Regions from separate parts of the Paenibacillus sp. FSL P2-0089 genome, predicted to be linked through region 3. Evidence: riboswitches for the same ligand, from Rfam matches in the RefSeq annotation. Region 3 holds a riboswitch; each other region holds the start of a gene.
What was found. Region 3 has a riboswitch for thiamine pyrophosphate ahead of NST69_RS12640 (ABC transporter ATP-binding protein). Riboswitches for the same ligand answer to the same signal wherever they lie in the genome.

Region 1: it holds a riboswitch for thiamine pyrophosphate, as region 3 does, so the genes downstream of both, thiC (phosphomethylpyrimidine synthase ThiC) here and NST69_RS12640 (ABC transporter ATP-binding protein) in region 3, are expected to answer to the same signal.
Region 2: it holds a riboswitch for thiamine pyrophosphate, as region 3 does, so the genes downstream of both, NST69_RS08555 (thiamine phosphate synthase) here and NST69_RS12640 (ABC transporter ATP-binding protein) in region 3, are expected to answer to the same signal.
Region 4: it holds a riboswitch for thiamine pyrophosphate, as region 3 does, so the genes downstream of both, NST69_RS00500 (ABC transporter substrate-binding protein) here and NST69_RS12640 (ABC transporter ATP-binding protein) in region 3, are expected to answer to the same signal.

What each region holds. Positions count from the first base shown of each region.
Region 1 is NZ_CP152006.1:7,511,434-7,518,884, forward strand. It holds gene hisIE (bifunctional phosphoribosyl-AMP cyclohydrolase/phosphoribosyl-ATP diphosphatase HisIE) at 1-444, shown strand, start outside; gene hisJ (histidinol-phosphatase HisJ) at 459-1,286, shown strand; gene NST69_RS32230 (ribose-phosphate pyrophosphokinase) at 1,310-2,257, shown strand; gene NST69_RS32235 (tetratricopeptide repeat protein) at 2,424-3,872, shown strand; gene trxB (thioredoxin-disulfide reductase) at 3,919-4,872, shown strand; TPP riboswitch at 4,922-5,028, shown strand; gene thiC (phosphomethylpyrimidine synthase ThiC) at 5,189-6,874, shown strand; gene NST69_RS32250 (DUF1858 domain-containing protein) at 7,090-7,317, shown strand; gene NST69_RS32255 (DUF438 domain-containing protein) at 7,332-7,451, shown strand, end outside.
Region 2 is NZ_CP152006.1:2,108,218-2,115,668, reverse strand. It holds gene NST69_RS08580 (fumarate hydratase) at 1-572, opposite strand, end outside; gene yfbR (5'-deoxynucleotidase) at 677-1,321, shown strand; gene thiH (2-iminoacetate synthase ThiH) at 1,856-2,977, opposite strand; gene NST69_RS08565 (thiazole synthase) at 3,006-3,770, opposite strand; gene thiS (sulfur carrier protein ThiS) at 3,801-4,004, opposite strand; gene NST69_RS08555 (thiamine phosphate synthase) at 4,001-4,672, opposite strand; TPP riboswitch at 4,802-4,904, opposite strand; gene NST69_RS08550 (hypothetical protein) at 4,960-5,496, opposite strand; gene NST69_RS08545 (SDR family oxidoreductase) at 5,655-6,527, opposite strand; gene NST69_RS08540 (amidohydrolase family protein) at 6,817-7,451, shown strand, end outside.
Region 3 is NZ_CP152006.1:3,084,019-3,091,469, forward strand. It holds gene thiE (thiamine phosphate synthase) at 1-409, opposite strand, end outside; gene thiD (bifunctional hydroxymethylpyrimidine kinase/phosphomethylpyrimidine kinase) at 406-1,233, opposite strand; gene thiM (hydroxyethylthiazole kinase) at 1,261-2,064, opposite strand; gene NST69_RS12630 (ABC transporter substrate-binding protein) at 2,083-3,168, opposite strand; gene NST69_RS12635 (ABC transporter permease) at 3,165-3,941, opposite strand; gene NST69_RS12640 (ABC transporter ATP-binding protein) at 3,922-4,692, opposite strand; TPP riboswitch at 4,823-4,925, opposite strand; gene NST69_RS12645 (TetR/AcrR family transcriptional regulator) at 4,992-5,648, opposite strand; gene NST69_RS12650 (DHA2 family efflux MFS transporter permease subunit) at 5,830-7,350, shown strand.
Region 4 is NZ_CP152006.1:113,061-120,511, forward strand. It holds gene NST69_RS00465 (ABC transporter ATP-binding protein) at 1-404, shown strand, start outside; gene NST69_RS00470 (ABC transporter permease) at 404-1,141, shown strand; gene NST69_RS00475 (sensor histidine kinase) at 1,145-2,302, shown strand; gene NST69_RS00480 (response regulator transcription factor) at 2,299-2,901, shown strand; gene NST69_RS00485 (ABC transporter ATP-binding protein) at 3,213-4,037, opposite strand; gene NST69_RS00490 (ABC transporter permease) at 4,117-4,878, opposite strand; gene NST69_RS00495 (MTH1187 family thiamine-binding protein) at 4,875-5,168, opposite strand; gene NST69_RS00500 (ABC transporter substrate-binding protein) at 5,220-6,293, opposite strand; TPP riboswitch at 6,443-6,553, opposite strand; gene NST69_RS00505 (hypothetical protein) at 6,626-7,451, opposite strand, start outside.

The DNA.
Region 1 (7,451 bases), 3.3 Mb from region 3:
ACGCTGCTGGTGAAGGTAGTGCCGGAGGGCCCGGCCTGCCATACCGGGGAGAACAGCTGCTTCTTCCGCGAGATTCCGCTCGATTCACCGGCAACCGTAACTGATACTGCCGGGGCTGCCGTGAATGCTGCTGAAGCAGAGAGCGGCCGGTTTGCGGTACTCGGGGAGCTGGAGCGTGTGATTGCCGAGCGTGAGGTGAACCGTCCTGAGGGGGCGTATACGACCTATCTGTTCGACAAGGGCGTGGACAAGATCCTGAAGAAGGTCGGTGAGGAAGCCTCCGAGACGATCATTGCCGCCAAAAACAAAGATAATGCCGAGCTGCGCCTGGAGGTCAGCGATCTGATCTATCACCTGCTGGTGCTGCTGCAGGAGCGCAAGCTTCCGCTGGATGAGATTCTGGAAGAGCTGAGCGCCCGCCATGAACGCCCGCGGCGGGATTAGGAGGAACTTTCTGCATGCACATCGATTATCATACCCATCATGAACGCTGTGGCCATGCGGTCGGGAAGCTGGAGGAGTATGTGCAGCGGGGCATCGCTCTGGGACTTGAGCAGCTTGGGTTGTCGGATCATCTGCCGCTGATCCATGTCGACCCGGACCACTATTATCCCGAGATGGCTATGCCTCTTGCGGAGCTTCCGCGATATGTGGAGGAATGCCTTACGCTGAAGGAGCGCTACCGGGGCACGATTGAGCTGCGGGTCGGGCTGGAGGCGGATTATATTGAGGGATATGAGGAGCAGATCCGCGAGCTTTTGGCACCGTATCCGTGGGATTATCTGATTGGCTCGGTGCATTTCCTGGGAGAATGGGATATTACCGACCACCGGCAGACCCATGGCTGGGAAGGCCAGGATGTCATGGCGGTATACCGCCGCTATTATGATGCTGTACAGAAGTCGGCGTTATCAGGATTATATGATATTATAGGACATATGGACGTCATCAAAAGGTTCGGTTACGGACCCCGGACGCCGGAGGACCTGGCGGAGGCTAAGAAGCTTGAGCTGGATACGCTGAAGGTCATTGCCCGCAGCGGCATCGCGATGGAGCTGAACGCTTCCGGGCTGTCCAAGCCGTGCGCCGAGATGTTCCCGGCAGAGCATGTGCTTGTTCAGGCGCTTGAGCTGGGCATTCCGCTCACGGTTGGCTCTGATGCGCATGATCCCATGAAGCTGGGAGACGGCTTAACAGAGGCCCGGGACATGCTCTGGCGCACCGGCTTCCGCGAACTGTCCGTCTTTGAAGGACGCCGCCGTACATCTGTTCCGTTCAGCGTATAAATTTATAATCCCAGGAGGGTACTATGCATCATCAATTACGGATTTTTTCCGGTTCGTCGAATCCGAAGCTTGCCGCTGATATTGCGGAGCGCCTTGGTGCGCCGCTTGGCCAGATTAAGCTGACCCGTTTCAAAAGCGGCGAGATTTATGTGCATTATGAAGAGAGCATCCGGAACTGCGACGTATTTTTGGTGCAATCCCTGGCTCATCCGATTAACGAGCTGTTTGTAGAGCTGCTGGTCATGATTGATGCCGCCAAGCGCGCATCGGCCAGAACGGTGAACATTATCGTTCCCTATTACGGGTACGCCCGGCAGGAGCGTAAGTCCGCACCACGTGAGCCGATCTCAGCCAAAATGGTCGCCGATGTGCTGACCACCGCCGGTGCAACGCGCGTAATTACGATTGATCTGCATGCCGCAGCCATACAGGGATTCTTCAATATTCCGGTCGATCATCTGACGGCGCTTGATCTGATTAGCGGTTATCTGAAGGTGAAGGGGCTTACCGATCTGGTCGTGGTCTCCCCGGATGCGGGACGAGCGTCCATGGCGGAGAAGCTGGCCAGCCGGCTGGATTCGCCGTTCGCCATCATGATTAAGAAGCGTCCGGCGCATAATGAATCGGTGATTACGCATGTCATTGGTGATGTGGAAGGCAGGACGCCAATCATTATAGAGGATCTTATAGATACCGGAACCACGATCGTCAATGTGGTGGAGGGCCTGAAGGAGCGGGGTGCCCGGAACAGTATCGTCTGTGCTACGCACGGACTGTTCTCCGGGGATGCGCTTGAGCGGATGGATCATCCCAATATCGACGAGATTGTCATTACCGATTCCATTGCCCTGCCGGACGAGCATTCCAGCAGATTCGCAGTGCTCTCGGTAGCTCCCATGCTGGCTGAGGCCACGCGTATTATCATCGAGGGCGGTTCCATAGATAAGCTGTTCAGAGACGCGGGGATTTAACTCCCGCGTCTTTTTTTGAGCTTTTCCCTCCCGTTAGCTCTCTCTCTGAGACTTGAGAATCTCGTTGCCACATGTGGTATACTGTGTGAAGAAGACAGCCGAGACCATAAATGGAAACGAACAGGTAAGGCTAGGGAAGCTGAAACAAGGGAGGTGCCTTGCTTCCATGATAGAGAGAACTTCAGAGAATACCGCGGAGCACAGTAATGTCATTCCGGTCACTCTGGATGCCAATTTTTTCTTTGAAAGAGCCGTTCGGTCGCTGGACCGCTTTCAATATGATAAGGCATTAAGAAATTTTCGCAAAGCTGTTGAATATGAGCCGGATAATCCGGTGAATCATTGCAATATGGCGGGTATATTATCTGAGATGGGCAATTATACCGCATCTAACGAGATTCTTATCCATGTTCTGGAGAAAATCGACCCCGCTATGACGGAATGCCATTTCTACATGGCTAATAACTTCGCCAATATGGAAAGCTTTGAAGAGGCGGAGCGTTCGCTGGTCACTTACTTGGAAGAGGATGCTAACGGCGAGTTCATGACCGAATCCGAAGAACTGATGGAGCTGCTGCAATATGAGCTGAACCGGCCTGCTCCGCTGGTGCGTATCCGTAGCCGTGAGGGAGTCGTAGAGCATGACCGGGCGCGGAGTCTGCTGGAGGAGGGTAAGTTCCCTCAGGCTGTAGAGCTGCTGGAGGAGATCACTGCGGGTACCCCGGATTTTTTGGCTGCGCATAATAATCTGGCACTAGCTCATTTCTATATGGGCCGGTTCGCCAAGGCGAAGGAATGTCTGAATGAGGTGCTGAAGCAAGACCCCGGCAATCTGCACGCTCTGTGCAATATGGCCATCTTCCTGCAGTATGCAGGAGATAAGGAACAGCTTGAAACGCTGCTCGGTATGCTAGAAGCAACGGTGCCGTTCCATCAGGAGCATGTATTCAAAATGGCTACAACCATGGGTATCCTGGGCCGGCACGCTGCCGCTTACAGCCATTTCCGCCGTCTGCTGAAGGACGAGGAGGTCGCCGGAGACGCCGGGCTGTATCATTACTGTGCCGCGGCGGCAAGCAATAGCGGAAGACATGATGAGGCACTGCGCTGCTGGAGACAGGCAGCCAAGCTGGACCCTGCTTCCGCTGTCCCTGCGTTCTTCCTGTCCCAGCTCCAGCAGGCCCGGGCAGAAGGACACCCTATGCCTGCTGTCAGCTATAACTATCAGCTGCCCTTCCAGGAGCAGCTGAAGCAGTGGAAGGGCAATACAGGCAGATTCACTGAAGAAGTGCGGAATAATCCGCTGCTGCGCGCCTCGTTCTTCTGGGCGCTGCGCTACGGCGATTCCGCTACGAAGCTTCAGGTGACCGAGGCTCTCCGCTGGATTGAGGACGAGGAGATGTCCGAGGTACTGCGCGGAGTTCTGGAGCAGGAGCCACTGCAGGAGGACCGCCTGCAGGAGGCGGCATTGTTCAGCCTTCAGCGGCTGATCGGGGAGAACCTGAATGAAGCCGGCGGCTCGCCCGGCGAAGAGCAGGAGCCTGCGGCTGCTCCCGGACCCAAGGGGATGCTGCCCGGAACCGGCGGCTTATCGCCGTCCACTACCCGCATTTGAAGCAATTGCTGTTGTAAGAACACCTACTTGTAAGGAGGCCAATGTAATGTACAAAACGATTGTAATCGGAACAGGCCCGGCCGGGCTGACTGCCGCGATTTATCTGGCGCGTGCGAACCTGAGCCCGCTGGTCATTGAAGGCTTGCAGCCGGGGGGACAACTGACAACGACGACAGAAGTGGAGAACTTTCCAGGCTTCCCTGAAGGGATTCTGGGTCCGGACCTGATGGACAATATGCGCAAGCAGGCGGAACGCTTCGGTGCTGAATTCAAGAATGGCTGGGTGGAGTCGGTGGACTTCTCACAGCGTCCGTTCAAGGTAACAGTGGACGGAATGGGTGTACTGGAAGCGGAGTCGGTTATTATTTCAACCGGGGCCTCTGCAAGATATCTGGGCATTCCGGGCGAGCAGGAGAATGTGGGACGCGGGGTCAGCACATGTGCGACCTGTGACGGCTTCTTTTTCCGTAATAAAAAGATTGTCGTCGTCGGCGGCGGAGACTCCGCTATGGAGGAAGCCAGCTTCCTGACCCGCTTTGCGTCCAGCGTAACGCTGGTTCACCGCCGTCCCGAGCTGCGGGCCTCGAAGATCATGCAGGACCGGGCGCGTGACAACAGCAAGGTAACCTGGGCCTTGAACCGCACACCGGTTGAAGTAACGGTAGGAGAGACCGGAGTGAAGGGCCTTACGGTGCTTAACAATGAGACAGGTCTGACAGAATTGGTGGAGGCAGACGGCGTGTTCGTAGCGATTGGACACACACCGAACACAGCCTTCTTGGGCGGGCAGATCAATACGGATGAGAATGGCTATATCGTGGTGAATCCGGGTACCACCGAGACCAACATCCCGGGTGTATTCGCCTGTGGCGATGTACAGGATACCCGTTACCGTCAAGCGATATCGGCAGCGGGAACCGGTTGTATGGCCGCTATGGATGCCGAGAAGTTCCTGGAAGGCACGATGGTGCACGACTGGAGCGAATCGCTAGACAAATAACGGGTTTACAAGAATTACCCATACAGGTAAAATGTATTTAATTAGATAAGATACCCACTAGGGGAGCCTGAATAGGCTGAGACGGGAAAATTGAATTTCCGGACCCTTGAACCTGATCTGGATCATACCAGCGTAGGAAAGTGGAGTCGGACCTTTTTTGAATACAGTCTTATTTGGCTGTTCCTTTAATAAAGCCGCTCCAGGTGGAGCGGCTTTTTGACTTGCAGGAATCTATAGATTCTTCAGCTCAATCTGCTGCGTGACCTCTTATCTGATGAGTGTACAGAGCGAAGAGGAGGAGATTGAAATGAAAGGAATGGGTAAAAACGAAGAGGTGGATCTTTCGGGATTCCCCGCAAGCCGTAAAGTGTATGTGGAGGGCTCACGCCCGGATATCCGGGTTCCGATGCGGGAGATCAGCCTCAGCAGAACCGAAGGCGTTGCCGGGGAAGAGGAAAATGCTCCGCTGCGTGTCTATGACACAAGCGGTATGTACACGGATGCCGCGGAGGAGATGGACATTCGGAGGGGGCTGCCGCCGCACCGTTCAAGCTGGATCGCGGAGCGTGGCGATTCGGAGGAGTACACCGGAAGAGCCGTCCGGCCGGAGGATAACGGAATCCGCAGAGAAGGGGCTGCCGCAGAAGCTTATCCAGGACTGTGCAGGAATCCGAGGCGGGCCTATGCAGGCGGCAATGTGACCCAGTTGCATTATGCAAGGCAAGGGATCATCACACCGGAAATGGAGTATATTGCGATCCGGGAGAATATCCGGCCGGAGTTCGTTAGGGATGAGGTGGCTGCGGGCCGTGCTATTATTCCGGCCAATATCAATCACCCGGAGAGTGAGCCGATGATTATCGGCCGTAACTTCCTGGTGAAGATCAATGCCAACATCGGAAATTCGGCGGTCACTTCTTCTATTGAAGAGGAGGTGGAGAAGATGCGGTGGGCGACCCGCTGGGGGGCTGATACCATCATGGATCTCTCCACCGGCTCTAAGATCCATACCACCCGGGAGTGGATTATCCGCAATTCTCCTGTGCCGGTCGGGACAGTGCCCATATACCAGGCGCTGGAGAAGGTGAACGGTATAGCTGAGGATTTAACCTGGGAGCTCTATCGCGACACGCTGATTGAGCAGGCGGAGCAGGGGGTGGATTACTTCACCATTCATGCCGGGGTGCTGCGGCGCTATATTCCGCTCACTGCCCGGAGAATGACAGGCATTGTATCCCGGGGCGGATCGATTATGGCTGCCTGGTGCCTGGCCCATCAGCAGGAGAACTTCCTGTACACACACTTCGAAGACATCTGTGAGATTATGAAGACGTATGATGTGGCCTTCTCGCTGGGGGATGGCCTGCGTCCCGGCTCTATCGCTGATGCCAATGACGAAGCTCAGTTCGCCGAGCTGGAGACGCTGGGAGAGCTGACGGCGCTTGCCTGGAAGCACGATGTTCAGGTTATGGTAGAAGGTCCGGGCCATGTGCCAATGCACAAGATCAAGGAGAATATGGACAAGCAGCTTGAGATTTGCCACGAAGCCCCTTTCTACACCCTCGGTCCGCTAACTACGGATATTGCACCCGGCTATGATCACATCACGTCGGCCATCGGGGCAGCGATAATCGGGGGGCTTGGAACGGCAATGCTGTGTTACGTTACACCTAAGGAGCATTTAGGCCTGCCTGACAAGAATGATGTGCGCGAAGGAGTCATTACCTACAAAATTGCTGCACATGCCGCAGACCTCGCCAAGGGACATCCGGGTGCGCAGGACCGGGACAACGCGCTGTCCAAGGCGCGGTTCGAGTTCCGCTGGCGCGACCAGTTTCATCTCTCCCTGGACCCGGAAAGGGCGCAGGCGTATCATGATGAGACCCTGCCTGCGGAGGGGGCAAAGCAGGCGCATTTCTGCTCGATGTGCGGCCCTAAATTCTGCAGCATGCGGATTTCGCATGATATCCGGAATTCCCATAGATGGAGCCAATCACTGTAACTTAGCTGCATGACCTAATCTATATGTAGGTACGTTGTTCATGGCCGAGAGGCCGTGATTACAGCGTAAACGTATTATTCTGAGGCTATCCCCACAAGCTGAATGGCTGGCGGGGATAGTCTTTTTGTAGTTAGTGATTACAATCACAATTCACCTCTGTACCCTATGCTAAGCTGGTGTTGAGAAGAATTCTCATTAGTGAGGTGTGCAAAAGGATGAGCAAAGCGTTGAAGCTGGATGAATCGGTCTTTGAGCTGGTAACCAGGCACCCGGAAATTGTTGAGATCATGGTGGAACTGGGTTTTCGTGATATTGCGAAGCCTGGAATGCTGCAGACTGCAGGACGATTTATGACCCTCTCCAAAGGAATGAAATTAAAGAAAATAGAGCTGGAAACCGTTCGGCTGGCCTTTCAGCAGCATGGTTTCGAGATTATAGAATAGAAGGAGAGATTGTGATGAGCGAACTGATTAATAACCGCGAGGTCGATATTCCGGAACAGACACGCCGCCAGGCTATGCTGAGAGAGATCATCAAGGAGCTGCATGCGGGCAAAAGCGTGGAGGAGGTTAAGGCG
Region 2 (7,451 bases), 980 kb from region 3:
AATCCTGCGCTACAGCCTTGGCCCTGCGCCTGATACACGGAATGCAGGATGCACTTGCGGATACCGTCGAGATCGCGTCCGGCTTTGCCGAGTCCCTCCAGCTCTGCCGGAAGGCTGTACTGGATGTTCTTATTCTCGCAGCCGCCGCCCTTCAGGATCAGCCGGACGTCAATGCTCTCTTCCTCCCACTGCTCGAAGTGAATCACCGGAGTCCCTGCTCCCAGATTATCCCCGCTGTTCTCGCCGGTTAGCGAATCCACGGAATTGGGCCGCAGCTTCCCGTTCTTCGTAGCGCGGATAATTGCGTTGTGAATATCCTTCTTCATCTCTATCTGATTCACGCCCACCGGCGTATGAATGATAAAAGTCGGCATCCCCGTATCCTGGCAGATCGGCGATATTTGCTGCTCCGCCATCCCGATATTCTGCGCTATCGTGGTTAGTGCCAGTCCGGAGCGTGTCGCCCGGTCTTCCAGCGCCCGCCCTCTGGCCACTGCCCGGCGCACATCTCCCGGCAGGTTCGTGGAGGTCTCTACAATCAAATTATAAATGCTCTCTTCAAAATGCTGCATCTTCATTCAGTCTCCTCTCCATCTGGTTCAAGCGGCCCTAACTCTGGTACAATTAGTTACTATAATAGCACATTAAGCTGCTCATGAAAGGGGTTACTTCAAAATTGAACTACCATTTCTCCGCCTATCTCTACCGGCTGCAATATATCCAGCGCTGGAGCCTCATGCGCAGCACCGCCCCGGAGAACGTGGCGCAGCATTCGTTCCAGGTCGCCCTGCTGGCGCACATGCTGTGCACCATCGGCAATGCCCATTTCGGCCGGTCGCTGAACGCCGACCGCGCATCCACGATGGCGCTGTTCCACGACGCCACCGAGGTCTTCACCGGCGACATCGCTACGCCGGTGAAGCATGACAACTCGCGTCTGCTGTCCAGCTTCCGCGAGATGGAGCAGGTGGCCGCCGACCGGCTGGCGGCCATGATCCCGCCGGAGCTGAGCGCAGTCTACGCGCCGCTCCTGCAGCCGCACACCAGCTCTCCCGGCTCCGAGGATGCCGGACTGCTCCGCTACGTCAAGGCAGCGGATGTGCTGGACGCTTACCTGAAATGCGTCTGGGAGGTCGCCGCAGGCAACCGCGAATTCGCCGCAGCCAGGGAGCAGACCGCCGCGAAGCTGCATGTGCTGGAGATGCCTGAGATGGAATATTTCCTTAAACACATGGCTCCGGGCTTCGAGATGTCGCTGGACGAGCTGTCTTCCAGTGCGAGTCAGGGACAGTCTGCCGGAGAGCCTGAATCTATAGAGTAGATAGAGTACACATTCGCATGTGTTGGCTCCTAGCGTTGGTTGATATACTTACGTGTTAACAATGCTATGCGAATGCCTCTCTTAAACGGCCCGCATTTTCTCCATCCGCACCAATTGTGTTCGGTTTTTCGCACATATTGGGCCCCACCCAGCCTTCTCGTTAGCGATTGTGTTCGGTTTTTCGCCTACATTTGGCCCACCAGCCTTCTCACTAGCGATTGTGTTCGGTTTTTCGCCTACATTGGGTCCACCAGCCTTCTCGCTAGGGATTGTGTTCGGTTTTTCGCCTACATTGGGCCCACATGCAACTTATAACCCTTATACAATGCAAATAACCCGCCATGAAGCGGGTTATTTGCATATGGTCAGGTTAAGTTAGACACGGTTAGTCTAGTCAGCTTAAGTTAGACACGGTTAGTCTGGTCAGTTTAAGTTGATTCGCTTAGTCTAGTCAAGTTAAGTTCATTCGTTTTTCCTGATCAGTTTAAATTACATCCGGTTTGGTCACATCAGGCTCAACCAGATTCAGCCTGCCTACCTCAACCCAAGCGGCTCGGACAGGATATCCCAGTCCTTGAATACCGGCTGGAGTCCTTGCGAACGCAGCATCTCGGCCATCTCGTTCACGCTGCGGTTGTCCGAGATTTCAAACTGCGGCGTTCCCCCTTCCAGGGAATGTCCGCCCACTTCGGTGGATACCCCTGCGGACATCTTCGTGATGCCGAGCTGGACCAGATGATCGCGCAGGGCCGCAGGCTCCCGTGTAGACAGCGAGATGCCGGAGCGCGGCAGAAATAGGCGGTAAGCCAGAATAATCTGCACCAGCGCACGGTCGGTTACATCGCTTGCGGGATTGAATTCGCCTAAGTAAGGCCGGAACCGGGGAGTCGACAGCCCGATTTCGCATTCCGGGTACTTGTCCTGCAGATATCTCGCATGCAGCGCAGTGGCCAGCGCCTCCTGGCGCCATTCGTACATGCCAAGCAGGGCTCCGATATTCACCGAACGGAACCCGGCTTGACAGCCCCGTTCGGGAGCGTCCAGACGGTTGCGGTAGACGCGTTTGGGTCCTTTTACATGCAGCGCACGATAAGTTTCCTGATGGTAGACCTCCTGATAGAGCGTCAGACCGTCCACGCCAGCTTCTCTGAGCTCAGCATATTCTGCTGTCGAGAGCGGATTCACTTCAATGCTGACGGAGGCAAAATAGCGGCGCAGCACATTCACGCAGTCCCTCACATAACCGGCCGGACTGTCCCTGCGGGATTCTCCGGTCAGAATCAGAATGTGGCGCAGGCCTGTGGCTGCGATGGTCTCCGCTTCCCGGGCGACCTGCTCCAGCGTCAGTTTTTTGCGCGGAAAATCATAAATAGAACTGAAGCTGCAATACGTGCAGTGATTCACGCAAAAATCAGCCAGGTACATCGGTGTAAACAGCTGCATCACATGGCCGAAATGCGTACGCGTTAAGCGGTGCGCCTTCTGCGCCATCTCCTCCAGATAAGGCTCCGCTGCCGGTGACAGCAGTGCCATCAGCCCCTCTTCATCGACCCGCTCTGCACGAAGCGCGCGCTTCACATCCTCTGCCGTATACCGGCTCCATAACGCTTCGTAAGGCAGCTGCTCCAGCCGGGTCATCGTCTCATAAAAGCTCATAACCGTTCTCTCCTCCCTATTCCATCTGTCAGGCCAAGAACCCGGTCAACGGTGAAGAGGCTGCCGCCGTCTCTTCCACAGGCCCCAGTCCGGCGAGATAAGCCTTGCGCCCTGCGGCTACCGCGTCACGGAAGGCTTCTGCCATCAGCAGCGGATCCGAGGCGGTGGCAATCGCTGTATTAAGCAGCACCGCTGCGGCCCCCATCTCCATCGCCTCAGCCGCCTCGGACGGTCTGCCGATTCCGGCATCCACGATCACCGGCAGATTCGTCTCGGAGATCAGAATCCGGATCAGTTCCTTGGTCTGCAGTCCGCGGTTGGACCCGATCGGCGCTCCCAGCGGCATCACGGCCGCAGCCCCCGCTGCCTTCAACCGCAGGGCGGCGGACAGGTCAGGACTCATATACGGAAGCACCACGAAGCCCTCTGCTGCAAGGATCTCGGTCGCCCGGATGGTCTCGGTATTATCCGGCAGCAGATATTTCTGGTCGTTGATGACCTCAATCTTCACCCAGTTCCCCAGCCCCGCCGATCTCGCCAGCCGGGCAATCCGTACTGCTTCCTCTGCGGTGCGCGCACCGGAGGTATTAGGCAGTAAGGTCATATGGGAAGGAATATGGCTGACAATATTGTCACTGCTCTCCGGGTCCACCCGGCGCAGAGCAACGGTAATGACCTGTGAGCCTGATCGCGTAATCACCTCGGGAATGAGGGTGTTGCGGCTGTATTTTCCGGTACCAATGAACAGTCTGCTGGTTAGAGTCACTCCGCCAATCATCAATGGATCTTGCATGTTAACGCCTCCTGGGATAAGTCTTCGTGTTCAGCCTCCGCCTACAAAATGAACCAGCTCCACCCGGTCCCCCTCACTGAGCAGTGTTTCTCCGTAAACCTCTCTGCCAGCAAGCTCACCATTCAGCTCGACAATCACCAGCTTACCGGCCCACTCGGGCCGGGAGAGCAGATCCTCCAGTGTCCGGCAGCTCTCTTCGATTCTTTGCCTCTTTCCGTTAACGGTCACATTCATGCCTGTTCACCTCCTGCTGTGCCCTGTGTTTGAGCCATATCCAGCGCTTCAGCCAGCTCCGCTGCCCTGTCCCTGTGGACCGCTTCCCTGTACGCCATGGCCGCTGCCACCGGGTCCGGGGCTCCGCAGATCCCCGACATGACAGCAATGCCAGCCGCCCCTTGGGCCAGCACCGCTCCGGCATTACCCGGGGTAATCCCTCCAAGCGCAATCAGCGGGATGCGGCTCCAGCGGACAGCCTCGGCCAGTTGCGCAAGTCCCCGTGCCTGCTGTCCGGGCTTACAGGCCGTCGGGAAAACATGCCCGTAGAGGCAGAAGTCTGCTCCCCGCCTTCCAGCCTCCGCCGCCTCTTCCCGCGAGTGTACCGACCTGCCGATCCGCAGGCCCGGTGCAAGCCCGCGTGCTGCGGCTGGCGGAAGGCTATGCCAGGCCAACTGTACACCGCCTGCCCCAGCGGCCAAGGCAATATCGATCCGGTCATTAATGACCAGCTTCGAAGGCGGAACCCCGGCCTGAAGCATCTGCTGCGCCGCCGCCAGCAGTTCGCGGGCGGACATGGCTTTTTCCCGGAGATGGATATAATCCACCATGGGATGTACCGCCGCAGCCAGCTCCGCAAGCTTCTCAGGGTGGAGCCGACCGTCTGAGATGACATGAATTTCGTGCAACGCCTTTCCCCCTCCCGTCTGTCCCAGCTCACACTACACCTCTCCACAACACAAAAAAGACCGCCCCCGTAAAGGAAGCAGTCTGGAATAGAAACAGGAATACCGGTATTAGCCGTATACCCCCGCTGCAATATTCGTTCTCCACTTCCCTACGCTGGTATAACCCAGATCAGGTTCAAAGGGTCCGAGCAGATACGCCCGTCTCAGCCTTGCGGCTCCCCTAGTGATCGTTCTATGCGGTTGTTTGGCCTTGCTTTTTGTATATTAGCATATAATTCCTGTTAGAGCTATTCTTTCGTAGATTTTACTTCAATTACAAAAGCCACGGATGAACTCCCTTCTGAAAATTTACCATCCTCGGATGTCCAGAATGCTGATATGCCGTAGTAATAAACGCCTTGTTCTTTTGGAGCATTAAAAGAGCCGTTCTTCAATGGAATTTGCACTTCTTTATCATCGACAAATTGCTGAACGGTTAACCCGCCGGGTGCCGGTTTATAAGTAAAAGCAACATCGATCCCCCCCTCAGGGGCTATAACAGTGGGAGTAACCCCCTGTACCAAGGATTGTCCTCCTGTATAATCTGCACATCCTAATTTTCCCCAGCAATAGCTGCCTTGGGTAACCGGAATTTGGGTTTTCCCGGAAGTAACAAGGGGTAGCGGCGGCGATTCCTGTGTAATTCTAATCCCAATGCTTTTTGCATATCCTTCCAATCTTGTGTTTTCCACAACTCTCCCTGCAAAAGGAGTCCAATAAATGAACACTACCAGAAAAATTAAAATCCCCGCTGCAGATAGAATGAATCCTTTTTTTCTAAGCATCCCTATCCCCTTTTCATATCAAATTATCTAAATAGACGGAAATATATTGTAATAGTTACAAGCGCAGAAAAAAAGCCTGCCGGCAAGCGGTTAGGCTTTTTTAAAATAAAATTTATATGTTGCACACAAATCTGCATCCAGATCTTATTCTGCACCCATTATCCGTTGACAACCTCGCCGCCGTTCACATGCATCACCTGTCCGCTCACATAGGAGGAATCGTCCGAGGCCAGGTATACATACGCCGGTGCCAGCTCTTCAGGCTGCCCCGGGCGCTTCATCGGCTGGGTGCCGCCGAACTCACTGACCTTCTTCGCGTCAAAGGTGGACGGAATCAGCGGGGTCCAGATCGGTCCGGGCGCTACCGCGTTCACGCGGATGCCCTTATCGGCCAGATTCATTGACAGCGAACGGGTGAAGCTGAGAATGGCTCCTTTGGTGGACGAATAGTCCAGCAGCTGCGGGCTGCCGCGATACGCCGTGATGGAGGTCGTGTTAATGATCGTAGCGCCTTTTTTAAGATGAGGCATAGCTGCCTTCGTCAGGTAGAACATGGAGAAAATATTCGTCCGGAACGTACGCTCCAGCTGCTCCGCTGTAATGTCCTCAATATGGTCCTGCGGATGCTGCTCCGCCGCATTGTTAATCAGGATGTCAAGCTTGCCGAGTCCTTCAACGGTTTGGCGAATCAAGCTCTGACAGAAGCATTCGTCCCCGATATCCCCGGCGATCAGAATACACGTTCTGCCCTCCTGCTCCACCTGGCGCTTGGTCTCTTCCGCATCCTCATGCTCGTTCAAGTAGGAGATCACCACATCCGCGCCCTCCTTGGCAAAATGCACGGCAACCGCACGCCCGATCCCGCTGTCGCCTCCGGTAATGAGCGCGGCCTTGCCCAGCAGCTTGCCTGCTGCCTTGTACGCAGGTGTCTCAAACTCCGGGAGCGGGTTCATCTCACTCTCAATTCCCGGGCGCTGATCCTGTACCTGCGGGGGCAGAGTTTTGACAGGTTGTTTGTTAGTGTCTGGCATAATCCATTCTCCTTTCGCTGTCCACAGTATTGTTGATTAATCATGTTAGCATGGCTTAAGGTCTGGTGTTTATGCACAGGCAGTGTGCCTGCTTGACTGTACGTTATGTTACTTACCACACTTGGCAGCCGCCCAAACAGCCAATCTTCATTCAACGGTGCCTATATCGGAACGGTAGTACGGTAAGCAACGAACGTTTCCAAAAAGAATATTATCTATATCCGCTAGGGGGAATGTCCTATACTTTGTGGGGAACGACAACTACCTTAACTGAGGGGACGCTTCTATCATGGGAAATGAGCGCATCTTGCTGACGAACGGAACTGTAATCGATGGAACCGGACAGCAGCCGCTGCATCATGCAAGCATTGAGATTGTTAATGGCCGTTTCGGCACCATAACACAGTATAGTGACATTAACGGGAGAATCGGGCATGACTCCGCAACAACAGTGATCGACCTTGAGGGTCTGTTCCTTTTGCCGGGGTTTATTCACACCCATGCCCATACCAGCTTCAAGTACATACAGAATGAGCCGCTGCACGGATATCATACGGAATATTTGGCCGCGTGCCTTGCGGAAGGAATTACTACGATCCGGGATGAGGGGATGACTACGGCAGCATCGATTGATGATGTGGTCACATATACGCAGCAGTTGGAGGACGCTAATTCTCCCAGAATTCTTACATCCGGCAAGGTATTCACCGCTCCAGGCGGGTACGGTGGTCAGGAGCCTATCGGAGTAGGGAGTGCAGAGGAGGCGCGGCTTAAGGTCCTTGAAGTCTTGGGACAAGGAATACATTTCATCAAAACAGCGCTGGAAGACGGCTACGATCCCGCAACCGCCGGACTGCCGCAGCTGAATCAGGAGATTCTCGAAGCGATCTGCCAGGAGGCCAGGAGTATGGGTGCTTGTGTGTC
Region 3 (7,451 bases):
CGAGATAATCGGCGCCGTCCGCGATAGCCTGCCGGGCTTCCGTCAGATTATGTGCGGAGACTCCGATGATCTTATGCTCACCGAGCTGCTCCCGGATCAGCCGGGCAGGCAGATCATCCTGGCCGACATGAATGCCATCGGCATCCAGCGCAGCGGCAAGCTCCAGATCATCGTTCACGATGAACGGGATGTTATAGGCCCGGCAGATCTGCCGGAGCTGTTGCCCTAGACGGAGCAGTGCGGCACCCTTGAGCGCAGCGGGACCCTTTTCCCGGAACTGGAATAGAGTGATGCCCCCAGCGGCAGCAGCGGTTAAAGTGTCCTCCGGTGATTGGCGGCAGTTCACACTGCCCATAATGAAGTACAGCTTCAGCAGTCTGCGCATGTCCTCGCTATCTATCCGTGTCATAGCAGTATCCCCCTAGTTCTCATCCGGTTCCCATAAGCAAAATGATTCGTCGGCCCCTGCCCGGCCCCGATATTCAGACTATCCTCAATCGCCGCTTGAATGAAGGCCTTGGCGGTATGGACCGCTTCAGGCATGGAGCGGCCCAGCGCAAGACCCGCCGTCACCGCAGCCGAGAAGGTACAACCGGTTCCGTGAGTATGCTTCGTCGCAATCCGCGGGCTGGACATATACTGGAATTCCCGTCCGTCATAGAGCAGATCCACTGCCTCATCTCCTGAGGAGTCATGTCCGCCTTTCAAGATAATGTACTCGGGTCCCATCTGATGAAGCAGTCTAGCCGCCTGTTCCCGGTCTTCCCGGCCCTGAATCTTCATTCCTGTGAGCATCTCTGCTTCTGGAAGATTGGGGGTGATGGCAAGCGAGAGAGGAAGCAGGCTTGTAATCAGCGCCTGTACTGCCTCCTGGAGCAGCAGCTGTGAGCCGCCCTTGGCGACCATGACCGGATCGATCACCAGCTTTTGCTGCCAGCCGTACTGCTGTACTTTACCGGCAACTACGCGGATGATGTCACCACTGAACAGCATCCCAGTCTTGATGGCATCCGGCGGCAGATCACTGCCGATCGAATCCAGCTGGGCTGCAACGGTCTCCGGCTCCATCGGATAGACGCCCTGGACTCCTAATGTATTCTGGGCGGTGAGTGCAGTAAGTGCAGACATGCCGTACACTCCCAGCTCCTGAAACGTCTTCAAATCCGCCTGAATCCCGGCCCCGCCGCCGCTGTCAGAGCCGGCAATGGTCAACGCTTTGCGTATGCTAGTCATCTTGTTCTCTCCTTTGAGGTGCGCTTTCTAGGCTTCGAGCAGCTTCAGCCGTGAGCGGCTGCTGTATTGCTCCGGGGTCACTAGTGACAATTGATTCAGGAACAAGGTCTGGAAGCTGCCCGGACCTTGGGCTTCAGCCGCCTCAGCGGCAAGCTCTGCTGCCACGCCGTAGAAGGAGAGGGCCTCGGCCGCCGCCTCAAGCACCTCCCCGCCGCTTACGGCAAGAAATGCACCCACCACCGCACTGAGCAGACAGCCGGTTCCGGTTACCCGGGTCAGGATGGAATGCCCGTTGCTGGCGATATAAGTGCGCTTGCCGTCCGTGATGATGTCTTCCTTGCCGGTGATAATCACGACACAGTTCAGCTTCTGCGCTGCCTTATTCGCCAGAGCTACTACATCGCCTTCGCCGGCCCCGGCATCCACGCCTTTGCTAGCCCAGCTCTCCCCGGCCACATTGGCAACCTCGGCCACATTGCCGCGCAGCGCAGTAAGCTGTAGCTCACTGAGCAGCTTAGCTGTAACATCCGTGCGGTAGGCGGTAGCACCGGCTCCAACGGGATCAAGCACGAGCGGTACATGGTGGCGGTTCGCAGCCTTTCCGGCCTCGATCATGGAAGCAATGGCAGCTTCATTCAGTGTACCGATGTTCAGCACAACCGCGCCGGACATGGCGGCGACATCCGCTACTTCTTCAATGGCATCGGCCATGAACGGCGAAGCTCCCAGGGCCAGAAGCCCATTAGCTGTGAAGTTAGCAACTACGATATTCGTGATATTATGCACCAGCGGGTTCGTCTGGCGTACTTTGGACAGATAAGACATATGAATTCCTCCTGAAAGATGTAATTAAAAATTAATAAAAGCATTCTTAACATCCACTTCGGCAGCCAGCAGACCGTTCTCACTCAGCCACTGGTTCACCTTCTCCCATGATGCGCTGTCCTGATAGCCGAAGGGCTGGGAACCGGCATCCATCAGCGGCAGCAGGATCTCCAGACTGCGCTGCTCAATGGCTTCATCCAGCGGTGCGGTATCCTCCTGATGGGTAAGCAGCAGCTTCAGCGCTTCATCCGGGTGATCGGCAGTATACTGCTGGCCTTTTCTGATGGCATCCACGAATTTGTGATAAAAGCCCTGCGAATCCTGCAGTCCCTGCTCACTGGCGACCAGCACCAGCTCATAATAGTCCGGGACCCCGTAATCCACAGGATTGAAGGAGCGGACCGGATGGCCCTCCTGCTCTAGAATCAGCTGCTCATGGTTGATGAACCCGCCCATAATGCCATCCACCCGTCCGGTGGAGAGAGCAGGGATCAGCTCATAGCCGACATCCACCAGCTTGAGGGAGGAAGGGTCCCCGCCGTCGCTTTTGACCATCGTGCTCAGCATGGCTTCATACAACGGGACGGAGGAATATCCGGCTTGCTTGCCGGACAGCTCTCCCGGGCGGGTAATGCCGCTGTCTGCAGCTACGATGAGATGATTCAGCGGGTGGCGCACCAGCGCAGCAATCGACTTGACCGGAATCTGCTCCCCCCGTGCCATCAATACCTGCGGCTGGTAACTGAGTGCCAGGTCCACCTTTCCCGCAGCAACAAGCTTCAGCGCATCATTGGTATCGGCCGGCATCTGAATATCAACCTCCAGACCTTCCTCAGCGAAATAGCCTTCAGCCTCTGCCGCATACAAAAAAGAGTGGACAGCATTGGGATACCAGTCGAGCATAATCGTCAGCTTATGGACTGCGCCTTCGGCTCCAGTCCCAGCTTCAGAAGTGGCTGTAGTCCCCGCCGAAGAGCCGGAGGCCGCCGGACTGTTCGTATTGGTGCAGCCTGCCAGGACGGGCAGCATACTGAGCAGCAGAGCAGACAGTAGAACGGTTGGCCTTGAAATCGCATGGTGCAGATAACGGAAATAGCGGATAGTAGTCATGAATAATGTCCTCTTTTCTTCAGAATAATCTTCTCCAGTGCGGCGACAGCCAGAAACAGCAGGATACCGAGCACGGATAACAAGACAACAGCGGCGAACATCTTGGCACTCTGGAGATTCCCTGCCATTCTGCGGCTGAAATAGCCCAGCCCCTGGCTGCCTCCAAGCCATTCCCCGATGGTTGCACCGATCACACAGTACACAGCCGACAGCTTCAGTCCGGAGAAAAAAGAGGGCAGGGCCAGCGGAACGCCCACCTTCCCGAGAATCTGCCAGCGGTTCGCGCCATATGTCAGCAGCAGCTCCCGGTAGGCGTCCGTGTTCTTGGACAAGCCGTCATAGGTGCCGATGACCACCGGGAAGAAAGCGGTCAGGAAGACAACAGCGACCTTACTCCATAGGGTGTAGCCGAACCACATGATGAACAGGGGAGAGAGCGCGATCAGCGGAACCGTCTGGCTGATAATTAGCAGCGGATACAGCGCCTTGGCCAGCGGACTGAACAGGTGCATGGCGATTCCCAGAAGGCTGCCGCAGACCACAGACAATGCGAAGCCTGTGAGCACTTCAAGCAGTGTAGCCGGCAGATGCACCCCGAATAACAGGCGGCGTTCCTCCACCAAGGCCTTGCAGACCGCAGACGGAGCCGGAAGAATGAAGGGAGGAACCAGGCCCAGCCGGGCTACAGTCTCCCAGACTGCAAGCGTCAGCAGGGCGAGCAGGGCAGCCGGACCGTAATGCTGGAGCAATCTTCTAGGAGCGGCGGTTCTCATATAGCTTCAGCTCCAATTCCTGGCGCAGGGCGGCGAACTGCGGTAGATAGTTCAGACTGTGATGACGCGGACGGGGGAGACCAGCTGGGAATTCCTGCATCCCGCCGCCGCCACTGCCCGTCATTAGATAGATTCTGTCACTGAGCAGCAGAGCCTCCTCCAGATCATGGGTGATGAACAGCACCGTCTTGTCCAGCTCCGCCCATAACTCGAGCAGCCAGCGCTGTAGTGAGCGCTTCGTAATGGCATCGAGCGCCCCGAACGGCTCATCGAGCAGCAGCAGGTCATTCCCCGCCGCCACGGTGCGGAGGACCGCCACGCGCTGGCGCATCCCGCCGGACAGCTCCTGGGGATAAGCCCCTTCGGTTCCCTCTAGGCCGAAGCGTTGCAGCAGGGTACGAATCTCGGCCACGGCGGCCGCTTTGGGACGGCTGCGCTTGAGTTCCCAGGGCAGCAGACAATTGTCCATTACGGTCCGCCAAGGCAGGAGGAGATCCTGCTGCGGCATGTAGGCCACACTGCCCAGCCTCTTCGCTGCTGTAGCGGACTCGGCTCCGTTCAGCGTAATCCTGCCGTTGTCCGGCTCCAGCAGGCCGGCGATGATTTTGAACAAGGTGCTTTTACCGCATCCGCTTCCGCCTACAACAGAAATGAATTCGCCGCGCTGCACATTCATGGATAGCTCTGAGAAGACGGGTGTCCGGGACGAACCGGTCCCGAAAGCATAAGATAGATTGCTAATGTTGATCATAAGACTATGTACAAGCCTCCCCGGATTGAAATAGAACCTGCACGGAGCACAAAAAAGCCCCATTCATTCCCGGAGGCAATGAATGGGGCGGAAGGTACAGTCGGCTGCGGCCCTGTGACGGGAACCACTGATACATTCTGCTCCACTTCCCTCCGCTGGTATGATCCAGATCAGGTTCAAAGGGTCCGGAGCTTAAGCTCCGTCTCAGTCGGCCGACTCCCCTAGTGAATAATATTGCTATTGAATTCGTAATTGCTACTTAATATACCACAAATTCCCCTCTTGTAAAGAGCAGGCGGTCAGCGCTTCGCCAGACCGGTCACGAACAAGGTGACGATGCCCCGGGAGATGTCCAGTTTGGAGGAGTGGTGCCGCTTTTGCTCATACAGGTACAGATCTGGGCTGAGGACAGAGATTAAGGCCGTGGCCGCAAAGGCAGGATCAATGTCAATAATCTCACCGCCCTCCGCAGCACGCTGCAGCAGCTCTGTCATCATCACCCCCAGCCGCTGAAAAAAAGGATGCTCAAACTGGGTCAGCTGCTTCTTACCGGTGAACTCGGCTTTGATCATATTCAGCAGCTCAGCATACTGCTCAATGAAATCGGCAATCTGCTCAATGCTGCTCTGCAGCTGAGCGAGAGCCGGAGCTTCACCGGCACTGGCAGCCACCTGCTGCTCCAGCCCGGACAGGAATTGATCTGCGCTGCCCTTCAGCAGTGCAGAACAGATCTCACCCTTGTCCGTGAAGCGGCGGTACAGGGAGCCTTGTCCTATGCCTGCCCGCTTGGCAATGCTGTACATGCTGACTGCCTCAAGTCCGCTCTCGGTGAACAAATGGCGGGCAGCTTCAAGAATCCGCTGTACATAAGGATCGGCGGACTCGGGCGGAGCGGATTCTTTGGCTTGCGGAGCTGAGCGCGGGAGCTGTGCAGCATCGGTGTCTGGCTTTTTCATGAGAACCCCTTTCAGAAATAAATCAGCGATTTACAGAAAAATAAATAAAAGAATTGACACAACGGACAATTGTCCGTAGACTATGAATTGCACTTACGGACAGTTGTCCGTTCACTCATTATATAGAACAATCTGCCCGCAGGTCAATGTAGAACGCGGACAGCTCAGGAGGAGAAGAGACATGGATCAGACCTTGAAGCAGGAAGCCGATTTCCGGCTGTCCAGCATTCTGGTTCCGCTGCTGGCCATTATTGCCGGAGTATTTATGGTTGTGCTGGACAGTACGGCGATGAATGTAGCCTTGTCCAGGCTGGTGGTGGATTTCAAGACGGACCTGCATACGCTGCAGTGGGTAGTTACCGGATATATGCTGGCTCAGGCTTCAGTTATTCCGCTGTCAGGCTGGCTGTCTGACCGGTTCGGGGCCAAGACGGTCTTCCTGACGGCGGTAATTGTGTTTACGATAGGCTCGATTCTGTGCGCTACACCAAGCAGCGCCGAATGGCTGATTGTTTTTCGGGTCATTCAAGGACTTGGCGGCGGCTGTGTGCTCCCTGTCGGGATGGCCTATGTGTACAGACTGGCTCCCAAAAGTAAGGTTGGCGTTGTCATGGGGATTATGGGCATTCCCGTCCTGTTCGCACCCGCTATTGGTCCGGTATTGTCGGGCTGGCTGGTTGAATACCATTCCTGGCGCTGGATCTTCCTCATTAATATTCCGATTGGCATCATTGCTGTGCTGATCGGACTGCGCAAGCTGCCGAATGCGGCGAAGAACAGCGTGCCCGGCATGGATAAGCTCGGTATGGTTCTTGGCCCGCTGGCGTTTGCTTCGCTCACTTACGGGGTCAGCCAGGGCGCGCAGAGCTGGACCTCTGAGAAGACGCTGATCGGGCTGCTGCTGGGCGCTGTGGCGCTGATCGCTTTTGTCATCGCTGAACTGCGCTCCAAGACACCGCTGCTGGAGCTGCGGATTCTGAAATCCGTTGATTTCACGACAGGGATCATCGTGCAGTGGATTGCCCAGTTCGGCTTATATGGCGCGTTATTCCTGCTCCCGCAATTTCTGCAGCAGGCCCGCGGCTTCGGCGCATTTGATACCGGCCTGACGCTGCTGCCGCAAGCGATCGCTTCCGGGCTGATGATGCCGGTTGCCGGAATCCTGTTCGACCGGATCGGTGTGCGCTGGCTCGTGGTCTGCGGTCTCAGTCTGGTCTCCGGTGCGTTATTCCAGTATTCCCATGTGGATCTTACCACTCAGAGCCGCGACCTGATCCTTCCGCTGATCATGTGCGGGGCCGGAATGGGTATGATGATGATGCCGATGAATACGCATCTGCTCAACAAGGCACCAAGTCATCTGGTGAACCGGGTAACCTCGCTGACGAATTCGATGCAGCAGGTGATTACCTCGCTGGCCGTCTCGACGCTGGTTACGATTCTGACGGCAAGAACAACGGCGCGCGGTACCGAGATGCAGGAGGCCGCTGCCGCTGCCGGAAAGAGTACCGCAGGCGCTTCGCAGGATGCCTTGCTGCTGGCTAAGCAGACGGTATTGTCGCAGGGCTTCGCGGACACGTTCCACATTATGATGTTTGTCGCACTTGGCGGTGCGGTCCTTGGACTGCTGCTGCGCCGGGGCCGCCATTCCGGAGCTGAGCGTTCCAAGGAAAAGGCGGCCCCGGAAATCATGCACGTATAGCTATGCCCACACAGAAGCAGAGCTTGTAACATCCATAGAGCAGCGATTCTCCTTTTGCCGGAGGGTCGCTTTTTTTTGTTGATTTCTGTTCTGAATATCCT
Region 4 (7,451 bases), 3.0 Mb from region 3:
AGAGGGTGCGGGGACTGGCCGATCAGGGCAAGACGATTCTGTTCAGCACCCATTATCTGCAGGAGGCGGAGGATATCGCGGACCGGATTCTGCTGTTCAACCGGGGAGTGCTGGCGGCGGACGGAAGCCCGGACGAGATTAAGGCGAGACTGGTCAAGAAGTCGCTGTCCTTCCTGGCGTCCGGCGACCCGGCGCTGCTGCGCGATCAATTGCTGGAGCTGCCAGCCGTGGAAGGCTGCTACGAGAAGGATGGACGGCTGCATGTGTCGACAGGGAATACGGATGAGGCGCTGCGGGCTATTTTCGTGAACGGGCTGGCCGTGCAGGATGTACGGATCGACCAGGGGAAGCTGGATGAAGCGTTCGAGCAATTGACCCTGAATCAAGAGGAGGCGGCAGTATGATGAAACCTATGATGGCCCAGTGCAAGGCAGAGTTGCAGCGGATTATCCGCAATCCCTATTATGTATTCTGGTCGCTGCTCATGCCGATTATGTTCTACTTCATCTTCACCCGGGTGGTGAATACGGGGACGGACGATACGAAGCAGTGGCAGGCGCATTATCTGATGTCGATGGCGGCCTTCAGCGTGATGGGCTCGGCGATTATGACCCTCGGCGTCCGGCTGGTGCAGGAGCAGACGCAGGGCTGGAATACGTTTATCCGCATTACTCCGCTGCCGTCTTCGGTATATTTTTTCGGCAAAATGTTCGGTCAGAGCATCATGCATCTGTTCTCGGTTCTGTGCATTTTCGCAGCCGGGTACCTGATTAACGGGGTATCGCTGACAGCAGCGCAGTGGCTGCTTAGCGGACTGTGGCTGCTTGCGGGCTCTCTGCCTTTTCTGGCGCTGGGTACGATTATCGGGTCCATGAAGCGGGTGGATACGGCCAGCGGGGTGAGCAATGTGCTCTATATGGGGCTGGCGGTGGCCGGGGGCATGTGGATGCCTCTGGAGATTATGCCTAAGCTGATGCAGAAGATCGGACACTGGCTGCCGTCCTACAATTATGGAGATGGAGCCTGGGCGATTGTAGCGGGAGATTCCCCGTCGTGGAAGGCCGTACTGCTGCTGCTCGGTTACCTGGCTGTATTTATGTTATTATCGGTCTATATAAGGCGAAAACAGGAAGCGGTGTAATCCATGGTGGCACGTAAGCAGTTCCGGATATTTCCGAAAAGATTCGGCTTCTTCCCCTATATCTGGCTGTTCTATCTGGTGTTCCCGGTGCTGAATCTCGATGGCTACAGCGGCTATAAGCTGATGTGGGGAGTGGCGCTGCTCCTGCTGTTCCTGGTGATTTACCGCCAGCTCTACTGGGCGGAAGAGAGAACGTATACGGCCTGGCTGGGGCTGCAGATGCTGATTATTGTCGTGCTAACCGTAGTCTATAGCCCCTACAACATGTATATGGGCTTCTTCACCAGCAACTTTATCGGCTGGTATACCGACTTGCGCCGGTTCAGACGGGCCTTGGCCATATTCACAGCTATGCTGATCGCGTTGGCTCTGCTGTCCCTGGATCAAATGTACAGCACGGGGGGATTGCTGTTCATGGTGCCCTTTGCGCTGATGATGCTGATTACTCCCTTCGGTATCCGCTCCATGAACCGGCGGAGGATGCTGGAGAAGGAGCTGGATCAGGCCAATGAGGTGATTAGAGAGATGATCAAGCGCGAGGAACGGATGCGCATCGCCCGCGATCTGCATGACACGATGGGACACACGCTGTCACTGATTACCTTGAAGAGCCAGCTTATTGAGAAAATGGTGGTGAAGAACCCCGAGCGGGCGCAGGCGGAAGCCCGTGAGATCCAGCGGACCTCGCGGGCCGCGTTGCGCCAGGTGCGGGAGCTGGTCTCAGAGATGCGTGCAGTCTCAGTTGCCGAAGAGCTGGTTGAGGCAGCGGAGATGCTGCGCAGCGCCGAGATTGCGCTTGAGGTAGAAGGGGATGCAGCGTTGCCGGGCGTATCCGATCTGACGCAGAGTATTCTCAGCCTCTGCATCAAGGAGGGCGTGACCAATATCGTCAAGCACAGCCGTGCGGACCAGTGCCGGATCAGCATCGTAATGACACCCGGCGAGGTACAGATTACGCTGGAGGATAACGGCATAGGGGTAGAGGCCTGCGGCTCGGAGAGCACGGATCGCCGGGACGGCAATGGCATGAAGGGAATGGGCGAGCGGCTGGCCCTGATTGACGGTTCACTGACGCTTGCCCAGAGACCCGGAGGGGGAACCCGGCTGACGGTGGTCACACCAAGAGTAGTTAAGGATGGAAAGGATGGGGAAACGGCATGATCAGCATCATAATTGCCGAAGATCAGCGGCTGCTGCGCGGCGCGATGGCATCGCTGCTCGATCTGGAGGATGATATTGAGGTAGCGGGCGAAGCGGGAGACGGGGCGGAGGCGCTGGCTCTGATCGAGCGTGTCCAGCCGGATGTGTGTCTGATGGATATTGAGATGCCGCTGATGAGCGGTCTGGAGGTGGCCGAGCTGCTGAAGTCGCGGGGCTGCCGCACCAAAATCATTATCCTGACCACCTTCGCCCGTCCCGGTTATTTCGAGCGCGGGGTGAAGGCCGGAATTCAGGGCTATCTGCTGAAGGATGAGCCGGTGGATAAGCTGGCGGATGCCATCCGCCGCGTGATGGGCGGGGGCCGCGAGGTCTCGCCCGAGCTGGTCTTCGGCAGCCTGCGTGAAGAGAACCCGCTCTCGGACCGGGAGCGGGAGATTCTGAAGCTGGCTGCCGCAGGCCGCAGCGCCGGAGAGATCGCCGCGGCGCTCCACCTCTCCTATGGCACGGTCCGCAACTACATCTCGGAGATCCTCAGCAAGCTTGCGGTCAAGACCCGGATCGAAGCCGTGCGGCTGGCGGAGGACAAGGGCTGGATGTAGGGGGAGGGCGTGTGCGGAATGTAAGCGAAAAACCGAACACATCAGGCTGGCGCGGGGTGCGTGTGCGGAATGTAATCGAAAAACCGACCACAATGGGACCGTGGGTAGCGCGTAGGCCAAATGTAAGCGAAAAACTGATCACAATGGGACCGTGGGTAGCGCGTAGGCCAAATGTAATCGAAAAACCGACCATAATGGGACTGGGTGCAGCTCGTGGTCCGAATATAATCGAAAAAACGATCACATTAGGCTGGCGGGCACATAGCAAATAACCTCCCTACACGGGGAGGTTATACCGCCGGAGTGGTTACTTAGCTCTGGCTCTTCGCCTGCTCCTCGCGCATCCACTCTGAGAGCTGGCGCCGCATCCGGAGGAACTCCGGCGAATCGGCGATCTCTTCGCGGCGCGGACGCGGGAACGGGACCTCCACGGTGTGGAGGACGGAGCCGGGACGCCCCGAGAAAACATAGATGCGGGTGGAGAGCAGCAGCGCTTCTTCAATGTTATGGGTGATGAACAGCACGGAGCGGCGGTTCTCCTCCCACAGCTCCAGCAGCCAGCGCTGCATCTGCTCGCGGGTCAGCGCATCGAGCGCGCTGAACGGCTCGTCGAGCAGCATCAGCTCCTGCGGCGCGAGCATGGCCCGCAGGAAGGCGGCTCGCTGCTGCATGCCGCCGGACAGCATGTGCGGGTAGGCCCGCTCGAAGCCGCCTAGGCCGATCTTCGCCAGCCAGTGGCGCGCAGCCTCGCGCGCCTCCCGCTGCGGGGCGCCTTGCAGCTCGCCGCCAAGCAGGACGTTATCCAGTGTGCTGCGCCACGGGAACAGCGCGGGCTGCTGCGGCATATAGCTGATCTTGCCGCGCTGCCCGGTCACCGGGATGCCGTTCATGCGGACGGTTCCGGTATCCGGCAGCGTAAGGCCGCCGATGATATGGAACAGTGTGCTTTTGCCGCAGCCGGACGGGCCGACAATGGAGACGAATTCCTGCGGCTCCACGGTCAGGGACACCTGATTCAGCACCTGTGTCTCCCGGCGGCGGTGCTTGAACGACTTGCTGATGCCGCTGACTTCGAGCGCAGGCGGAACACTCCGTGTACCCAGGCGTCCGTCTCCGTCCGCCTTCTCCAGTTCAATCCTCGTAAGCTCAGACACTTCGCGTAACCTCCTTCAGTTGATTATAAGTACTTCCGTGTTGGGATATCCTCCCGTGGCATTAAGCTTCCTTGCGCGGCTTCCAGCGCACCAGCCATCTCTCCAGGAGGGCAATGAGCGCGAATAATACGAGACTCAGCAGCACGATAATAGCGATGGCCACGAACATCCGGTCCGCACGGTAAGAGGACTTCTGCAGCAGCATATAGTAGCCGATCCCTTTGTCGGCGCCGATCCACTCGGCCACCACTGCGCCCATCACCGCATAAGTGGCGGAGATTTTGAGCCCGGAGAACAGGGAGGGCAGCGAGCCGGGAAGCTCCAGCTTGGTGAAGATCTGCCACTTGCCTGCACCTGCCATCTTCATATAATTCAGCATTACCCGGTCGCTTTGCGTCAGCCCGCCCATGGTCGCAACAGCCACAGGGAAGAAGCAGACGAGGGTGATCAGGATGATTTTGGGCAGCAGGCCGAAGCCGAACCAGATAATCAGCAGCGGGGCAAGCGCAATGGAGGGCACATTCTGGCTGAGAATCAGCAGCGGATAGAGCGCTCGCTTGACCCAGGGCAGCAGATGCAGCAGCAAGGCGGTGAGCAGGCCGATGCCTGTGCCGACCGGGAAGCCGATCAGGGTCAGCCGCAGCGTGGCGGCGGTGTGCTCCCAGATCCCGGAGGCGTTGTTCTTCGTCTCACGCGCAATATCCGCGGGGCTGGGCAGCTGGTAAGCCGGGATGTCGAACAGCATGACCGATAGCTGCCATATCCCGACAAAAAAGAGGACCGCCACAAAGGGCGGCCACACTAGCTTCCAGGTGCTTCTCACGGCCGGTATTTCTCCGTCAGCTTCTCCATGCTGATGCCGCCCGGATTATGGGCGATCTTGATCTGTGAGATGACACTAGGACTGCCGGAAGCGATCAGCGCCTCGTGCATATCACGCACAATATCCAGCAGTTCGGACAGCTCGCCTTCCATCGTGGTCTCCAGCGGATTCACCTGATGCTTCACGCCTGACTTTTGAATCACCTCTATAGCCTTGTCCACGTAAGGGATGGAATCCTCGTTGTTCGGTGTCTTGGGAATTACCTGAATGCTAAGCAGTGTGTTAGCCATGATCAATCATTCCTTTCAAGTTAAGTATAAGATTCCCGTCATGCGGGTTCATTATGATTCCGGCAAAAATTCATTCGTAAACGTACTCTCCGCATCCAGCGGCTTATCCAGCAGCTTCAGGCCGTACATCCAGTCGGCGTAATTCTTCCAGATCTCAAGCTTCTGCTCACCCCAGCGCGGGGCGTCGTCCTTGTATTTCGGGCTAAGCCATTTCTGGCTGGCCAGCACCAGCTTGGGGTCCAGATCAGGTACAGCATCCGACAGTACCGTCGCGGCTTCTTCCGGGTTATCGATAGCGTACTGATACCCCTTGGACGTAGCCTTAAGGAAGGCCTTCACCACTTCAGGATGCTCGGCGATCTCCTTCTCGCTGGTGGTCAGCACCGGTGTGTAGTAATCCAGCTGCGGAGCGTAATCCTTCAGATACAGCATATCCAGCGGCTCCCCGCGCAGTTCGGCTTCCACCCCGGTCCAGGCATAGAAGATCCAGGCGAAGTCAATATCCCGCTTCACGGCTGTGAAAAAGTCCGCTTCGCCGATATTCACCAGCTTCACCTTGGAGACATCCCCGCCTTCGGGGTCCATAATGGCTTTCATGGCAGCCTGCTCCGCAGGGGAGCCCCAGCCTCCGTACGTTTTGCCTTCAAAATCCTTCGGCGTCTTAATATTGCGGTCCTTCGGAGCCGCAAAGCCCGAGGTATTATGCTGAATGATTGCAGCAATCGACACCAGCGGCACATCCTGCAGGCGGGCCAGGGTCAGCGCCTCCTGGGCGCTGATGCCGAACTGGGCTTCGCCGGAAGTGACCATTGTATCAGACCCGGCAGCGCCTGGCTGTACAATCTGTACGTCAAGACCTTCCTCCGCGTAATAGCCCAGCTCCTTGGCTGCATACAGGCCGGTATGATTCGTGTTCGGCGTCCAGTCCAGGGCAATCTTGACCGGGGTCAGCGCCTTAGGTGCATCCGTGGGTGCAGCTGCGGTTGCATCAGGTGCAGCCGTACTGTTCCCGGCAGCAGGTGCACTGGCCCCCGCATTGCCGCTGTTGTTCCCGCCGCCACATCCCGCGACCGTGAGAACCAGCATGGAACTGAGCAGCAGCATTACTGTTTTTTTGACTCCCATTTCTCTTTTTCTCTCCTTCCAGCAACCCCTGGTCTTCAGAGCTTACAGAAACCCTATTCCTGTACATCCATATAATCAAAAAAGCGTCCCGAAGATCGGGACGCCAGTTACTTGCGTGAGGGGAATTCAGCTTCAGTACCGCTTAAGGCACTGTGCCGAATGAAGATTCCTACGCTGGCATTATCCAGATCAGGTATAAGGGTCAGTATCTTGTGGGATACAATCTCAGCCGGCCAATTCCAGCACCCCTGGTTCTATAAAGTTCACGGGTATTGCTATGTTCTTACGGTGTATTATAGACGGCAGCTTCGACATTGTCCACCCTCTGTGTCTTAATCCCTCGTATAATGCCGCTTCTTGCGGCGGCTGCGGATGCCGTTCCAGATCTCTCTCAGCGTTAAGCCGACACTGACGGTGATCCCCGAGAAGGTCAGGAACAGAGCCAGATACTCGAACGCGGAGTACTCCAGCATTTTGCTCCAGTCAATCTGGCCCTTCAGATCCTCGATGACCTGATTCATCCCGTATATTCCGCTGATGACAGTAAACACGGTGAGCACCATCAGGAGCGTATCCCGCCGCTTGGCCTGGAATTTGTCCTGGTACTGGAACAGGTCATTCAGGGTCATTTTCACCTCATCGAACAGGGCATCATTGCCATACACCTTACGCAGCTGAAAAAAAATCTCCCGCCCCTGCGACTGTGAAATCAGCTCCAGGAAGTAGAATTTGGCCGAGAATTTGTTGATCAGGAAGATCAGATTCTCGATCTCGTCGTTATCGTGGTTGATGCGCAGCCGGGAGTGAAGGTTGGCGAGCTTCAGCAGCACGATTTTATGAAAAATACTCAGCAGCATTCCGTAATAATATTCGCCGTACATCTGGCTGATCAGGCCTGCGGCAATCTCCGGCTTCGCCCGGCTCACGCAGCAGAAGGTCTGCTCATTGGTCATATAGTAGGTGTCCGGCCCCCAGCGGCTATAGCAATGCTCCCGGGTGTACTGCTTGATATAATCCGGATCACTTGCACTCATGTAGGGGCTGCCGTCGATGGTCAGACCATCCACCTGAGAGGCACGGTAGAGCATTTCGACACTGATCTCTTCCTCGTCCTCAGGGAGATTAACGCCGTAGAAGGCCTGCACCAGCATCCGTTCA